3 regions of the Cobetia sp. MC34 genome follow, and region 1 is predicted to be linked to each of the others. Evidence: predicted binding sites of a transcription regulator. Region 1 holds the regulator's gene; each other region holds the start of a gene.
The links. The regulator sigma-54, encoded in region 1, starts transcription at its own class of promoters, with help from an activator protein. The targets are predictions, from matches to a motif close to TGGCACNNNNNTTGCTNT.

Region 1 (5,490 bases):
GCGATTGGTCGGGGAATTGAGCAATTCCGCGACCTGCCCGAGCAGCGTCAGATGAGTTTCATCCGCTTCCTCAGGCACCAGCAGCACGAACAGCAGATCGATGGGTTCTCCGTCGATGGCATCGAAGTCGATGGGTTCACCGAGCTTCAGAAACGCAGCGATTGGCGTCTTGCAATGCGGGCTGCGTGCATGGGGCACGGCCACACCGTGGCCAATGCCGGTCGACCCCAGTCTCTCGCGCCCGATCAGGCGCGAGAAGACTTCCTGGCTATCCAGGCTGGGAATGTTCTGTGCGATGAAGGTGCTGAAGAATTCAAGCACCCGCTTCTTGCTCCCCCCGGGGACACCGTAAAGCGTGCGCTCGGGGGGAAGGATCTGATCAAGTGTCATGGCTGAAGGTCAACGGGTCCCGGTGCCCTGAGAGCGAGCCTGGGACTTTTCCTTGTGTTTGACCAGCTGGCGATCCAGCTTGTCGGCGAGCGCGTCGATGGCAGCGTACATGTTGGGGTCTTCTGCCAGGGCGTGGAGGTCAGCGCCTGCCGCGTGCAAGGTGCAGGCAGCCTGCTGGCGCTCCTTCTCGATCGACAGTGTCACCTGAACATTGGTGATGTTGTCGTAATGCCGTTCGAGGCGAGCGAGCTTCTCGTTGACGTAATCGCGGAGAGGATCGGTAAGTTCCACATGATGCCCGGTGATATTCACTTGCATGGACACGCTCCTTTATCCAGCGGGTTGCCATTCAATTGTAACCCTTTTTGACTACGAGCAAACCCTGATCGGACGCTCTGCAACAGGCTTGACGGCCACCGTCTGGCGATGTTTTCGCACCCTTGCCAGTGGCGTCAGATGTCGTGAGCGTCTGTACCGACAATGCCCAAGCTTTGCGCAAAGATCAACGCTGCGCTGCATCGTGGCTCAGTGCTTGTCTTCAACTCATTGAGGGGTAACGGAGTGGACTTCAAGGGCACGTCTGGTGGGTGGTGCGTGAAAGACGCGCAAGAAGGCGGGTTTTCGTCGCCAATGCCTGCATGTACGTCGCCTTTCAGGCGCTTCGATTGCGTGGAGCAAGCGGCGTTCCGGGAGGTTCTCCGGGTGTCATCCAGGTGCAATACGCGCAAAAGTGACTTTAAAAACATGCGATTGACGGTGAATGACGCTGCCGGAACGGCGGTTTTTTACCGTCATCCTGCGCGCCGTCATGGCCCATGACGGGCAATTGATGAGCGGTTGACGGCATGACCGAGCGCGCGACAGGCGTACCGCTGCCCGCGAAGTCAGAGGCTGATGAGCGGAAAATCCAGCGCTTGAGGTTGGCGGCGGCTGCCATTGTGGAGGTGAAAGCAGGGCATGGCAGCCGCAGGTGACGCCTCAGGCCAGACGCTTGCGCTCGCTGGAGGAGGGGATGCCCATCGCCTCGCGATACTTGGCCACGGTACGGCGTGCGACCTCGATGCCATCGCTGGCGAGCAGATCGACCAGCCGCGAGTCGGAGAGAGGCTTGCGGGCCGGCTCTTCCGCGATCAGCTTGCGGATGCGGGCACGAATGGCGGTGCTTGAGTGGGCGTCGCCACTGCCGCTGCCACCGACCTGGCTCGAGAAGAAGAACTTGAGCTCGAAGACGCCGCGCGGGGTGTGGATGTACTTCTGGGTCGTGACCCGCGAGATGGTCGATTCGTGCATCTCGACCACTTCGGCGATGTTGGCCAGAATCAGCGGCTTCATGCCTTCCTCGCCTTGCTCGAGGAAGTCGATCTGGCGCGCCATGATCTCGCGGCCGACCTTGAGCAGGGTGTCATTGCGTGATGACAGGCTCTTCATCAGCCAGCGCGCTTCCTGCAGGTTGTCCTTGAGGAAGGTGTTGTCGGCGGACTTGTCGGCACGCTTGATCAGCGCGGCGTATTCCGGCTGGATGCGCAGCTTGGGCAGCGCTTCCGGGTTGAGCTCGACCTGCCAGCCATGGCGGGTATGGCGCACCAGCAGATCAGGGATCACGTAATCGCTGGCGGGCTCGCCCCAGGCGGATGCCGGACGCGGATCGAGCGCGCGTACCAGGCGGATGACGTGATCCAGCTCGTCATCGTCAAGGCTCAGGCGGCGCTTGAGCAGCTTGCGGTCATCGTTGCCCAGTGCCTCGAGGAATTGACGTACCAGGCGGCGCGCCTGCGCCAGCAGCGGCAGGTCATCCGGCAGCAGTGCCAGTTGCAGCAGCAGGCATTCGCGCAGATCACGGGCGAAGACGCCGGTCGGGTCGAACTGCTGCAGACGCAGCAATACCTGCTCGAGTTCGGAGGCCTTGAGGCCGGGCAGGCCCTGGCCGCGCAGGCCATCGACCAGCTCATCGAGTGACAGACTCAGATAACCGGCACCGTCGACGGCATCGATCAGGCTCTCCGCCATCTGGCGTTCACGGCCATCGAGGTCGGTCATCGCCAGCTGCCAGCGCAGGTGGTCCTGCAGGCTCTCGACGCTGGTATTGCGATCGAAGTCCGGCCCTTCTTCGCTCCCGCTGCCACTGCCGGAGCTGGTCAGGCTACCGGCGTGGTCCTGGTAGAGGTCCGACCAGTCACTGTCGAGGGGGTATTCCTCGGGAATCTCGCTCGAGGAGTCGGCAGTGGAGATCTCGCTCGAATCCTGTGTCTCGACGACATCCAGCGACTCGTAGTCCTCGTCGAGCTCCAACATGGGGTTGGACTCGAGGGCTTGCTGAATCTCCTGACGCAGGTCGAGCGTCGACAGCTGCAGCAGCTGGATCGCTTGCTGGAGCTGCGGCGTCATGGTCAGCGAGGTGCCGAGGCGGAGTTGCAGGGTGGGTTTCATGGAGTCAGTCAATTCACGGCAAAGGAACGTGCTTACTACGCTATACCGTGACTCGGGGCACTGACAAGTGGTTGTCGTGAATATTCAAGCAACTTGCATGCCATGTTTCCACCAAGGTGGTATGGACGTCATGCATGCGTCTGATGTCAGACATGAAAAAGCCGCTACGCGATAAAATCACGCAGCGGCTTTCGAAGCTTTTACCTCGCGAGGACTCAGCGCAGCCGCTGACCCTAGAGCGTGAACTCGTGGCCCAGGTAGACGTCGCGCACCTGCTGGTTGGCCAGGATGGAGTCCGCGTCACCGTGGGCGATGATCTGGCCATCGCCGACGATATAGGCGGTGTCACAGATATCGAGCGTCTCGCGCACATTGTGGTCGGTGATCAGCACGCCGATGCCACGATCGCGCAGTTGGCGCACGATGCTCTTGATCTCGCCCACCGAGATGGGGTCGACGCCGGCGAAGGGCTCATCGAGCAATACGAAGTCCGGCTCGGTGGCCAGTGCACGGGCGATCTCGACCCGACGACGCTCGCCGCCGGACAGGCTCATGCCGGCGCTGGCGCGGATGTGCGTGATGCTGAATTCCTCGAGCAACTCTTCAAGGCGTGCCTTGCGGCCATTGCGATCCAGGTCCTTGCGGGTCTCCAGAATCGCCATGATGTTGTCGGCCACCGACAGCTTGCGGAAGATCGACGCCTCCTGCGGCAGATAGCCGATGCCGGCACGTGCACGCTGATGCATGGCGGCAGCGGAGAGGTCCTTGTCATCGATGGAGACGTTGCCGGCATCGGCGCGCACCAGCCCGACGATCATGTAGAACGAGGTAGTCTTGCCGGCGCCGTTGGGGCCCAGCAGGCCGACGATGTCGCCCTGGCGGATCTCCAGCGAGATGTCCTTGACCACCTTGCGGCCCTTGTAGGCCTTGGCCAGATGGCGAGCGCTCAGCGTACGCGGAGTAGCAGCAGTCATGACTCAGTTTTCCTTGCTGGCATTGGCGCCGCGCGGCGTCAGAGTCATGTGCACGCGACCGCCTTCGGTCTGCTGTGCCGTCTTGCTGTTGTTGGCGTTCACCTGGCGCTTGTCGAGGAAGTACTCCACGTAGCCGCCTTCGAAGGTGTCATCGCCTTTCTCGAGACGCGCATTGCCGACCAGTTCCACGCGGCGCTCCAGCGCATGGTAGCGGATGGTGTCGGCCCAGCCCTTGACCAGCTTCTCGTCGGGCGCGGGTTGCTGTTCCAGGTAGGCACGCTTGCCGGTGGCCTTGACCAGCGAGATCTCGCCGCTGCCGGCGCGGCTGATATCGACGCGGCTGGCATCGAGTTTCATGCTGCCCTGGCGCATTTCCACCTGGCCGGTGTAGGTGGCGGTACCGGCCTTGTCATCGAGCGACAGGGCGTCCGCGGCGATGTTGATCGGCTGGCTGGCATCGCTGTCCAGCGCCATGGCGGCCGGGGCGAAGGTGGACATGCCCAGTGCCAGGCAGAGCGCCATGACACCGCTGTTGAGGGTCTGGCGACAGGCCGTCAAGGGCTTGCGAGTCGTGGAAGTCATGGTGGCTCCTTGGCATGACGGGGTCGCCGCCCGAGCAATGATGCCATCGAGCGGCAGAGAAGAAGGTGTTGCGGCGCGGGTCATGGCGTGACGGCCAGCCCGGCGGGTTCATTCACCGCTGGCAGGCGCTGCCTCGAAGGTGCTGTTGACGCGCCCATCATCGGAGGTGGTGCTGTCGGTGCCCGAGTCGATGCGCTCGGCTTCCTTGCTGGCCTCGCTCTGGCCCGTGCCGGGTTGCAGGACGCTGCGAACACGGCCCTGCAGCACGGCGGAGTCCCGGGAGAGGTCGGCGCTGAAGCTGTCGCTTTCGACATGCTGGCCATTCTGGGTGATCACGACCGGCACGTCACTCCAGGCGCGATTCTGATCACGGCTGTAGTGCAGGACATCGGTATCGAGGGTCCAGCGGTCATCGGGCTGGCGCAGTCTGGCATTGCCCTCGAGGGTGAAGGTGTCGCCGCCGGCACTCAACACGCCACTGTCACCCGTGGCATACCAGCGGCGGTCTTCACTGTCGTTGGTGCGAATCTTCGGGGTCTGCGCCCGGGTCACGTCATCGCCTGGCGTGTGCTCGATGTGCGGCGAGGTCATGGACTGGATCGCCACGCCGCGCGCATCGAAGCGTGTCATGTCTGCCCCGTCGAGATAGTAATCCGGCTCACTGCTGTCGACCTCGACATTGACGGTCGATTCCAGGCTGTTGCGCTGCTCGATCAGCGCCAGCACGCCACCGACGAGCAGCAACAGCAGCATCAGCCAGAGACGTGGAGAAGGGCGGGGCAGACGTAACATCAGGGACGCGACTCCTGCAGGTAAGTATCCAGCACCGAGGCCCAGTGGCCCTGCGCCTTGAGCAGCAGATCACAGAGCTCGCGCACGGCGCCATCGCCGCCCTGGCGTGAGGTGACCCAGTTGGCCTCGCTCATCACGTAGGCCATGGCGTTGGGCACGCTGACGCCGAGACCGACACGACGAATGGCCTCGCGGTCCGGCAGGTCATCGCCACAATAGGCGACCTCTTCCAGCTCGATCCCGTGCTCGCGGCACAGGTCGGTCAGCGCGACCAGCTTGTCTTCACGGCCCTGGATGACATCCTGAATGCCCAGTTCCTTGGCGC
Region 2 (5,490 bases), on a different contig from region 1:
CTCATACGGTGTGCTGAGAGGTGAGTCTGGCGGGCAAGAGAGGGCGTTGCTCAAAAAGGCTATCTCGCCTGGGGAGCCGGTATCAGGTGCTGGCATCCGTGGCAGGCGTTAGTGGCCACGCTCTGCTATGCTCTGCGCCCGCGCGTAAGCCCGTTCGGCTCGTGCCTGTTCATCGATTGAAGGAATGTCCCCGTGACTGACGCCACCGCCACCCCTGCCTTTGCCTCTCTGGCGCTGGCGCCCGAGCTGCTCGACAACCTCGCCACGCTCGAATATCACACCATGACGCCGATTCAGGCGCAGAGCCTGCCGCCGATGCTGCAAGGCCGCGATGTCATCGCCCAGGGCCAGACCGGCTCCGGCAAGACCGCTGCCTTCGGCCTGGGGCTGCTGTCACGCCTCAAGGTCTCGCGCTTCCGTGTGCAGTCACTGGTGCTGTGCCCGACGCGTGAGCTGGCCGATCAGGTCGCCGGCGAGATCCGTCGTCTGGCGCGCGGCCTGCACAACGTCAAGGTGCTGACTCTGTGCGGCGGCGCGCCCTTCGGCCCGCAGCTGGGCTCGCTGGAACACGGCGCGCATATCATCGTCGGCACGCCGGGGCGCGTGGATGAGCACCTGCGCAAGGGCAGCCTGAGCCTGGTCGAGCTCAATACCCTGGTGCTGGATGAAGCCGACCGCATGCTCGACATGGGCTTCGCCGAGGTGCTGGATGCCATCGTCGCCGAGACCCCGGAAGAGCGTCAGACGCTGCTGTTCAGCGCGACCTTCGCCGATGGCGTGCGTCCGATCGCCGAGCGCATGCTGCGTGATCCGGTCAGCATCGAGGTGGCCTCCACCCACGATGACAGCAGCATCCGTCAGCTGTTTCACCGTGTCGCCGATGACGAGGCGCGCTTCGAGGCGCTGCGTATCCTGCTGCTCAAGTACCGCCCGGAATCCAGCGTGGTGTTCTGCAACACCAAGCGCCAGGCGCAGGAAGTCAGCGACGCGCTCAATGAGCACGGCTTCAGTGCCATGGCGCTGCACGGTGATCTCGAACAGCGCGAGCGCGACCAGACACTGGTGATGTTCGCCAACAAGAGCACCTCGATTCTGGTGGCCACTGACGTCGCGGCGCGCGGGCTGGATATCGAAGCGCTGGACGCGGTGTTCAACTACGAGATCGCGCGTGATCTCGACGCTCACGTGCACCGTGTCGGGCGTACCGGCCGTGCCGGCAGCTCCGGCATCGCCTGCACGCTGTACACCGAGAAGGAAGACTATCGTCTGACCAAGCTGGGTGAATTCCTCGAGCAGACGCTGGAAGCCGAGCCGCTGCCCTCGAAAAGCATGCTGACGCGCGAGCCGTTCCATGCGCGCATGGCGACGCTGCAGATCGACGGCGGCAAGAAGGACAAGCTGCGTCCCGGCGACATCCTCGGCGCTCTGACCGGTGACGGCGGCCTGGAAGGCAGCAAGATCGGCAAGATCAAGGTACTGGCGCGGACCACCTTCCTCGCCGTGGAGCGTGATGTCGCCAAGTCGGCACTCACCCAGCTGATGAACGGCAAGCTCAAGGGGCGCTCCTTCCGCGCGCGTCGTCTCAAGAGCTGAGGCGGGCAGCGTCGGCGCGATGCTCGAGCAGTGTCCGCGACGTGTCTGACCGGTATCGGCGAGAACCCTGAGAGGGACTGAACCAGGGTTTTCATCTGCCATGCGACCTTGATATCACCCCAAGCGATGCCCGCCACCACGGCGGGCATCGTGCTTTTTGAGCAGCAGATTGACGCTCGCAGCCGCTGCGGGCGGTGGCTAAGCTTGAGGTAACGTCCCTGACCATCAGGGCGCTGATCCGGTACCTCGTGATGACTGCCAACGCCGTCGATAATCTTCGCATTCGTGAAGAACGTCTCATTGATCATGAGCGCATCTACCGCATTCATGAATCCGTCTTTGCCGGCCATCGTGAAGCGCGCCTGGGTGACAGATTGCGTCGAGGCAATCTGGCGCAGATCTCGCTGGTGGCCGAGCGTGTCACCGACCCGGAGACCGGCCGCCATCTCAGTGAAGGCGAGGGCGGCCTGCTGGGGCATGTGATGGTGTCGCGCGTGGAGCTTTCCGGCTACCCGGACCGCGTGCTGATGGCGCTGGCGCCGCTGGCGGTGCTGCCCCAGCATCAGCGTCACGGCATCGGCAAGCGACTGGTGATCTCGGCGGTCAAGCGCTGTCGGCTGCTCGGGGCGGGGGCCGTGGTGGCGGCAGGCCATGCGGATTTCTATACCCATCTGGGCTTTCATCCGGCGTGTCATTACGGGCTCTACTGCCATCATGACGACGTGCCGGGTTCCTTCGTCGCCTTCGAGCTGCTGCCGGACTATCTGGAGGGGCTGGGCGGTGAAGTGCAGTTTCCCGATACCTTCTCTGAGCTTGGTATTTGATCAGCAACAGGCAACTCGGCGTTGCGTGACCCTTGAAACGACAAGGCTCCCGCTCCATGTCATGGGTAACACCACGTGGCAGCCTGAGTGTGATGGCAGCTGTCGCGTCATTCCGACCGATGATTCAAGGAGAGACATCATGAAGCTCAAGACTCTGGGTAGTTCGCTGATGATTGCCATGCTCGGTCTCGGTGGCCTGTCGCTCGCCGGTTGCGAGGACGAAGGTCCGATGGAGAAGGCCGGTGAGAAGATGGACAACGCCGTCGAGGAAGCCGGTGATAGCGTCGAGAACGCCACCGATAGCTGAGGCTCGGCTGCCAGCGCTGCGATGAGTCGCCGCTGACCTGAGCTGTCGCCAGACACAAGAAGGCTAGGGGAGAAGGAAGTCCGCTTATGCCGAGGCAGGCTGTTGCTCGCTCTGCTGCTTGCGGTCCGCGACGGCGGCGTCGTAGGCGCGGCTTTCCTCGGCTTCGGTGGCGGCGCTGAAACGCACCAGCAGCGCGAACAGCGAGATCACGATCACGCCCATGCCCAGGTACATCAGGCCTTCCTGGTAGGTCAGCTCCTCACTGCGGAACAGGAAGCCCGCGGCGACCGCGCCTGCGTTGCCGCCCGCACCGACGATACCGGCGACCGCGCCGAGTGCCTTGCGATTGACGAAGGGCACGATACCGAAGGTCGCGCCTTCCGCCATCTGCACGAAGAGGCTGAAGACCAGCATGATGCCGATGGCCACCGCGAGGGTTTCCATCTGGGCGAAGCCGACCAGCGCCACGCCTTCACACAGCAGCGCGATGAACAGCCAGCGCACGCGGCCCTTGAGGCCGGACTGGCGGGCGAACAGGTCGGAGAACACGCCGCCCAGGGTGCGGGCGAACAGGTTCATCAGGCCGAACAGGCCCGCGATGAGACCGGCGGTGGCAAGATCGAGATCGAAGTGATCGAAGAAGTAGATGGCGGCGACGTTGTTGATGGTCAGCTCGACCCCGAAGCAGGCGCCATAGACGAGGAACAGGGCCCAGACACGGATGTCGCGTGCCGCCGCGCCGAAGGTGGCGCGCATGCTGTATTCCTTCTCGGCCTTGGGCAGCTCACCACGCTCACGCAGCTCGCTGAAGTTGCCGTCCGGCGCATCCTGGGTGAAGAAGTAGTAGGCGATACCGGTCAGGAACAGCACGATGCCCGGCACGACCATCGCCAGACGCCAGCCCAGGGTCTGCTCGACGCCCAGCATCAGCAGGCCGGCCATCACCAGCGGCATCAGCATCTGGGTGGTGCCGCCGCCCAGGTTGCCCCAGCCCGCGGTGGTGGCGTTGGCGGTGCCGACCACGTTGGGGCCGAACATCACGGAGGTGTGGTACTGGGTGATGACGAAGGAGGCGCCGATGGCACCGATGGCCAGGCGGGCCAGGAAGAAGGATTCGAAGCTGTCGGCGAAGCCGATGCACATCACCGGCAGCGAGCCGAGGCACAGCAGCCAGGTGTAGGCCTTGCGTGGCCCGATGCGATCACACAGCACGCCGATGGCGAGACGCACGATCACCGTGATGGCGACGGAGGCGATGATGGTGTTGCCGATCTGGGTCTTGGTCAGGCCGAGGTCGTCACGCACCACGGCCATCAGCGGCGCGATGCCGAACCAGCCGAAGAAGCAGACGTGGAAGGCGAACCACGACATGTGGAAGGCGCGCATTTGCGGGGTGTTGAAGCTGAACAGCCGGATGCGGCTGGCCTTGTTGCGGATATCCATGAGTGGGCTCCTGATTCAGCGTCGGTGCCGGGCACGAGGTCAGGTGTGCTCGGCGAGTGGTCGAACGGCTGTGAATGAACGACAGCAAGGGCGCCTCGTCATTGAGGGGCCTGGTTCGACGCACTCGTACTCCGAAGAGCCTGGTCCACGTCATGGATAGCGATGGCAGCAGTCGGTGATGCCATGGTTGCCGGCAGCAGAGCGTCTGTGCGGCAAGTGACAGGAACAAAGCAAGTAGCGCGCCAGTTGCGGGGGTGTGGGCGGGACAAGTCCCAGAAGATCAATGGCTTGGCGAGGGCGGTGGGTTGGCACGCGCAGGCCGTGTCCCAGGCTGGACGCGCGCTCGATGCGCGCTGGCGGTGCGTCAGCAAGGCGCGAGGTACCAGTCTGGCGCACGCAGATGGCGCTGGGAGGGTCGGCAAGGCGCGTGCCTCATTGCAGTGCAGCGACGCTTTCGGCTCGGCCGCTCTGAAGGCCTTTGGCCGCAGGGTTGCACCAGATTGCGGCACGAATCCTGCTTGGGTGTACGGCAAGTCTCATGCCCGACCCAAGGAAACCTGACATGCCCGTGACCGTGCTGATCGTCGATGTCCGCAGTGAGCGCTCCGCCGCGCTGGAGCAGGCGCTATTGAGCGCCGGCTTCGAGGTGGCGCTGCGCGTTGACGAGCACGAGGACCTGCACGCGCTGGTCGAGCAGCATCAACCCGATGCGGTGATCATCGACGCCGACCTGCCCAGCCGCGACACCCTGGAGCATCTCGGCCAGCTGGGGCGACGCTATCCCAAGCCGATGATCATGCTGGCCAGTGAAGATGCCCCGGACCTCGTGCGTGAGGCGGCCGGCGCCGGTGTCTCGGCCTATGTGGTGGACCACGTCATGCCAGCGATGGTGCGCAGCATGGTCGAGGTCGCCATCACCAGCTTCGAGGCGCACCGTGCGCTCAAGGGGGAGCTCAACCGTACCCAGACCACATTGGTGCAGCGGCGCAGCGTCGATCGCGCCAAGGCCGTGGTGATGGAGACGCGCGGGCTCAGTGAAGATGCCGCCTATCAATACCTGCGCAAGACCGCCATGAACCGGCGCCTGGCCCTGCATGAGCTGGCCGATGAGCTGCTCAAGGCCGCGCGTCGGCGCTGAGCCGGTCGCCGTACTGTCCTTCTCTCTCGATCGTTCAAGAGGTGTGCGTGATGCCCACAGATGTACCCCTGAATGGCCATCAGCTGACGCTGGGCCTGATGCCACTCAATGATGCCGCGCCCTTCGTGGTCGCTGAGCAGTTGGGGCTTTTCCGCGAGGAGGGGCTGGCGGTGACACTCAAGTGG
Region 3 (5,490 bases), on a different contig from region 1:
ATAGACATTGCGCGGCACCACCAGATCGAAGGCCTCTTCACAGACCGGAACGAAGCCGAGGCCGAACTCATTGGCGGCCGACAGCGTACCGGGGCCGACGTCCACCTCGCCCCGCGCCACCATCGAGGCCACTTCACGCTCGGAATAGGCGATCGCCAGAGTATTGAGCTGCTCGGCACGCATCTGATGGCCAGACAGCCACTCCTGCAGGAAGCGCTGCGAACCCGCCCCCTCCTGTCGCACCGCCCAACGCCGCTGCGAACCGAACAGGCCGCTTGGGTCGATGGACAGATGGCGATCATCATTGCGGATGATCAGCCCCTGGGTACGGCGCGCAAGCCGCACCATCACCCATTGGCGATAGCCATCGTGACCACGAATCAGCGCCGGGTGACGCAGCGCCGCCTCCTCCGCGCGCCCCCAGTGAATGGCGCAGACGTCAGCACGCCCCTGGCTGAGCAGATCAAGCCCCAGACGCGTGCCGGTGACGCTCATGCCATAGAAGGAGCTACCGGCATGCTGCTGATTGAGGCGCATGGAGAGCGCAGCCAGCAGCGGGTCATCACTGCCGGTGATCATTAGGCGATCCGCCAGCACACCATGATGGCTGGACTCGAGAATCCATTGCTCCACCAGGCGCCGCGGAAACAACCACTTGCCGGTCACCTTGGTCGCCGGCATGGTCCCGTCACTGGCCAGCTGATAGATCTTCTTCTCGTTGAGGTGCAGCAGGCGCGCGACTTCCTGCACCGTCAGAAAGGGGTTGTCGTGGGGGACGGGAGCCTGCCGGCCGGTGGCCGCATTCAGGGGCTCGCCTGAAGACTCAGCGACAGAGCCACCTGAAGGCGCGCCGAGTTCAGAGGAAAATCCCTGTGAGGGTATGACGCCCAGCGGCGAAGAAAGACGACTCATCACTGCGCCCCCTTGTCATATCCGGCTGCGCCGTCTGCTGAAGATGGCTTGCCTGACGCATCATGGCGCGATGACTTGAGAGCGTCGCCGGCACGCAGCGGCGGGATGGCGTCCAGCACCAGCCGCCCGGCAGGGTCCACCGCCTGGAAGTGGCGCCCCTTGGCGCGCGCGATCAACAACACGCCAAAGCGTTCCGCCAGCTCCACCCCCTTCTGCGTGACGCCGGAGCGTGAGACCAGCACCGAGATCCCCGCCTGAGCCACCTTCAGTACCATCTCGGAGGTCAGGCGGCCGGTGGTGTAGAAGATATTGGCCCCTTGATAATCACTGTCATCATCACTCAAGGGCGCCAACCAGCTCAGCCCCGCCAGCGTATCGACGGCGTTGTGGCGGCCGACATCCTCGATGAACGCCAATACCTCATCATCTCGACACAGGGCGCAACCGTGAACCGCACCAGCCTTGCGGTAGGTCGCGTTGTGCGCCGCCAGCGCCTCCAGCAGGCGATACAACAGGGCCTGACTGAAGGGGCCTGCGTCCAGCGCGGCCAGTGATTGGCGCTCCAGCAGATTGCCGAATACCGTGCCCTGCCCACAGCCGGTGGTCACGGTGCGCTTGCCGAGGCGCTGCTCGATATCCTCAGGCAGATGACGCGTCACCACCGAGGCGCTCTCGACTTCCCAGTCCACCTGCAGCGCTTCGAGGTCCTCAAGCTCACCCAGCAGTCCCTGATTGCGCAGATAACCGGCCACCAGCGCCTCAGGTTCGGCACCCAGGGTCATCAAGGTGACGATCTCGCGCCGATTGAGATAGATGGTCAGCGAGCGCTCGGCGGCAATGGACTGCCGATGGCGCTCACCGCGCTCATCCATGACTTCGATGTCCAGCGTAGTGGGTAGTGTGGCGCGACTGATCGCTGGCCGTGCAGAGGGCATCATGAACTCGGGTCTCCCTGATCGAGCCGGTTGGAATGGCAATTCTTGCGCTGAATCGCCGTAGAGTACCAGTCTGATGGCAGAGCTGTCCCCGCACTGACTCACGGTGACCCTGATATCGCATGCGCCGGCATGTATCTTGCACACTAGCACCATCGCAGCATTCTTTTCAGACCCGCTTGCGGGTACAGCAGTGAACAAGGAAGCCATGTCTGAATCCATCCCTCCCCGCAGTGACGACACCCGCTGGTTGAGCGTCACCCTGGCACCCACCACGCAGAAGCTGGGGCGTTTCAGCATCGACACCTGGCGGATTGCCGACCTCTCGCCCTCTGCAACGCCAGAGACGGAATCGCACGTAGCAGAGCCTGCCACCGCTGATGAAGTAGCGCATCGCCGCATCCTGCCGCTGCAGCTTCACCTCACCGAGCGCACCGATTACCGCTACAACCTGCGCTGTGAGCAGCCGCGTCTGTTCGTCCAATGCGACGAGCGCGAAGCCGACGGCATGCAGCCCCGCGTGGTGACGGCCTGTCAGGAGGTAGCATCGCATTGGATGGATGGCGACCAGCTGGTGCTGGACGTGCCGATGCCCCCTGCCTTGATGGTGTGGCTGGAAGCCTACCTCGCGCGTCACGGCGAACGACTCGACGAGGGCAAGAAGAAGAAACGCAAGGGCGCCGGGCGCGCCAGTCAGGCAGAGCAGCTCGCCGCGACGCCCAACAAGACGCATCAGCCCGGTGATGGTACGGAAAGCACGTCATGAGCCAGCACGACGATAACGCAAGCCCTGCCAATGAAGGCCTGTTCTCGCGCTGGTCACGCCGCAAGCAAGGCGACAGCCGCCGTGAAGACCAACTGGCACAGCCGGACAGCGCCGAGGTGACCAAGGGCGACAGCCTCCCGCCGTCACAGGTGGGAGTCGCCTCTGACCACAGCGCTGACGCCCCTGCAGCGAGTGGCTCGCAGCACGAAGCCCTGGGCGGCGACAGCCCCTCCTCGGCAGCAGAGCAGTCAGCCGAACAGCCAGCAGAACAGGCATCAACCGAGAGCGATCAGCAGGCAGCAGACGCTGACAACGCTGAAGCGCCAGTCATCGAGCTGCCAGACCCCGACACCCTGACTCCAGACGCCGACATCAGCGCCTTCATGCAGAGCGGCGTGGACCCGACGCTACGCCAGCGTGCGCTGCGACGTATCTTCATGGGTGGCGAGCACTCGGTGCGCGATGGGCTGGATGACTACGACCAGGACTTCTCCCAGATGCGCCCGCTCGCCGAAGGTGTCGCCGACACGCTGCGCAGCTGGACCCGCAAGGTCGAAGAAGGCCTGGAAAAGCTTGATGAGGCAAGCGAGACACCCACGGCGGATACGGCGCAGGAGACAGACGACCAGATCGCTGAGCAGGCGCCTGACGGTGAGGTGCCAGTGGGCGAGTCACACGCGACGCCCAGCGACGAGATAGTCGAGTCGCCTGACCCGCAAGCAATACCAGCAGAAGACTCGCGCGAGCCAGCTCCCGCGTCAGATGATGACAGCGGGATCCGCCACAAGCCGTGACCCGGGGCTGGCCCCATAAACGCCTCCAGCGCCAGGGCTGAGCGCGTCAGGGCTCAGGACACCAGGGCGTCAGGATGACGCGCCGCACAATCAAAATGCGTCATTATGACCCACGAGAAAGCCGGATACGCCTGACCGAGGTCATCCTGATGCCTCATGGGTCACCCTGACGCGCCTCATCAAGGCGCACTGACTGCAACGCACATGCAAGATTCAGCATGACATGCCAACCCTTGAAGATGATGACTGACGTCAACCGCCTGCGCTGATGAGTGCCTGCGCGACCTGACCGCGCCCCTCTTCTCGCCGGGCGTGAAAACAGCAATGTCATCAACAGCATGCAAAGATGGTTGGCCTGTCATGAATCCCCCACTGAACGACTGTCGATCGCCGACCCGGCCCTAACCGCGAAAGACCGCGAAAGACCGCGAGAATCAGCGACGACCGGGACCTGCATCATCCGCCTGCCACCTGACGGCAGCTTGCATGCAAGGTCCGCCACGACCGAATAAGGATGAGGATGCTCAGCTCAAGCCTCGAGAGCGCTCAGCGCGCCCTCAATCAACAAGCACGCCAACGCGCCCTGTCATCCGCCATGGGTGGCTCGCCTGCCTCCAGTCTGCCGCTGTTGGCGACGGATGCCGGTAGCGCCCCCATCCGCTATCACAGTCAGGGACGCACCGTGATCATCGGCAGCGAAGCACGAGTGCGAGCACTGGCGAGTCTGCTGACCCGCCTGCCGGCTACCGCTCAGCTGCCGGTGGCACTCTTGATCAGTGAGCAGGACAACAGTGCGCTGGTGACGATGGATGAACAGCATCACGCCGCCAGTGAGTCGCTGCCTGCGCACAGTGCTCCGCGTGACATGCTCGCGCTGAGCGGTCACCTCGGCCAGTTCAGCCTTGCCAGTGATGGCGTCAATCTGGCCGCCGCGCTGGTGCCGGCAGGTGCCGGCAGCGCGACCCATTTCGACCTGATCGCCGACCTGTCCAGCCAGCCGCTCAACCAGGCGGAACTGCCACCGCCCGGTTATCTGCAAGCCGGCGCGGACGTCATCGCCGAGCTGGATCAGCTGGTCGCCGATACTGAGGCCTCTCACGAATCACTGTCACAGCTGACCGCCTGGGCGATGCAGTTCGCAGGCCTGATCGGCAATTTCGACAAACCGAATTACGTGACCGTCAATCTCGATACCTGCGCGCATTCCAGTGCCGGCAATATCGGCTGTACGCGTTGCCTTTCGTCGTGCAGCGCTGATGCTATCTTCTCGGTAGCCGGTCGTCGCAATGCGCATATCGAGATCGACCCTTACCTGTGCCACGGCGCAGCCAGCTGCGTCAGCGCCTGTCCGACCGGCGCGCTGAGCTTTACCCAGCCCCCGGCCGAGCAGCGCATGGAGCAGATTCAGCGCCTGCTGGAGCGCTATCAGGATGGCGGTGGCCTCTACCCGCTGCTGCGCTATCGCCTGGAGCAATCCCCTGCCTCGCAGACTGCCCTGGCGAGTGTCGACCAGGAGCGCTGCCTCGACATCACCCTCGAGGAAATCTCCGCCACCGGGCACGACGAGTGGCTGGCCGCTCTCGCACTCGGCGCGACGCAGGTCATCGTCGAACTGCCCCACGACCTGCCCGCAGGCCAACACCAGCAGCTCGATAGCGAACGTCGCCTGGCACTGACCCTGCTCGACAGCATGGGGCTTGCCAATGCGGACGGTGGCGAGCCGCGCATCCGCTTCGTCTCTTTGCCATCCGCCCTGCCACAAATGGATAGCTACGAGGCTGAAGCCTTACCCCTGATCACGCCGCTGTGTGTCGCTCTGGCACCGGGCGCGGACAGTGAAGAAGAGCAGCAGCCCAGCCAGCCGATCGCCCGTGACTGGCTGCTGGGTCAGCCGCAGGCACGCCCCGGCAAGCGCGAACGCCTCAATCGGGTGCTCGATCACCTGGCGACCCTGTCGGTCGCGGACCTTGCGCAGGACAGCGTCGCCGTGCCGACAGGCGCGCCCTTCGGCGTGGTGAACGTCGACAGCGACAACTGCACACTGTGTCAGGGATGCGTCGCCGTCTGCCCGACCAGCGCCCTC

Region 2: the regulator sigma-54 is predicted to act here: its motif matches at 4,395-4,412, upstream of IZU87_RS01410 (NarK family nitrate/nitrite MFS transporter).
Region 3: the regulator sigma-54 is predicted to act here: its motif matches at 1,976-1,993, upstream of IZU87_RS04615 (DUF3305 domain-containing protein).

What each region holds. Positions count from the first base shown of each region.
Region 1 is NZ_JADPPY010000001.1:257,586-263,075, reverse strand. It holds gene IZU87_RS01165 (PTS sugar transporter subunit IIA) at 1-390, opposite strand, end outside; gene hpf (ribosome hibernation-promoting factor, HPF/YfiA family) at 400-708, opposite strand; gene IZU87_RS01155 (RNA polymerase factor sigma-54) at 1,369-2,817, opposite strand; gene lptB (LPS export ABC transporter ATP-binding protein) at 3,051-3,791, opposite strand; gene lptA (lipopolysaccharide transport periplasmic protein LptA) at 3,795-4,373, opposite strand; gene lptC (LPS export ABC transporter periplasmic protein LptC) at 4,482-5,165, opposite strand; gene IZU87_RS01135 (KdsC family phosphatase) at 5,165-5,490, opposite strand, start outside.
Region 2 is NZ_JADPPY010000002.1:4,388-9,877, forward strand. It holds gene dbpA (ATP-dependent RNA helicase DbpA) at 193-1,593, shown strand; gene IZU87_RS01400 (GNAT family N-acetyltransferase) at 1,845-2,417, shown strand; gene IZU87_RS01405 (hypothetical protein) at 2,557-2,724, shown strand; gene IZU87_RS01410 (NarK family nitrate/nitrite MFS transporter) at 2,809-4,167, opposite strand; gene IZU87_RS01415 (ANTAR domain-containing response regulator) at 4,730-5,305, shown strand; gene IZU87_RS01420 (CmpA/NrtA family ABC transporter substrate-binding protein) at 5,356-5,490, shown strand, end outside.
Region 3 is NZ_JADPPY010000005.1:126,469-131,958, forward strand. It holds gene IZU87_RS04605 (substrate-binding domain-containing protein) at 1-912, opposite strand, end outside; gene IZU87_RS04610 (formate dehydrogenase accessory sulfurtransferase FdhD) at 912-1,847, opposite strand; gene IZU87_RS04615 (DUF3305 domain-containing protein) at 2,056-2,613, shown strand; gene IZU87_RS04620 (DUF3306 domain-containing protein) at 2,610-3,407, shown strand; gene IZU87_RS04625 (4Fe-4S dicluster domain-containing protein) at 3,928-5,490, shown strand, end outside.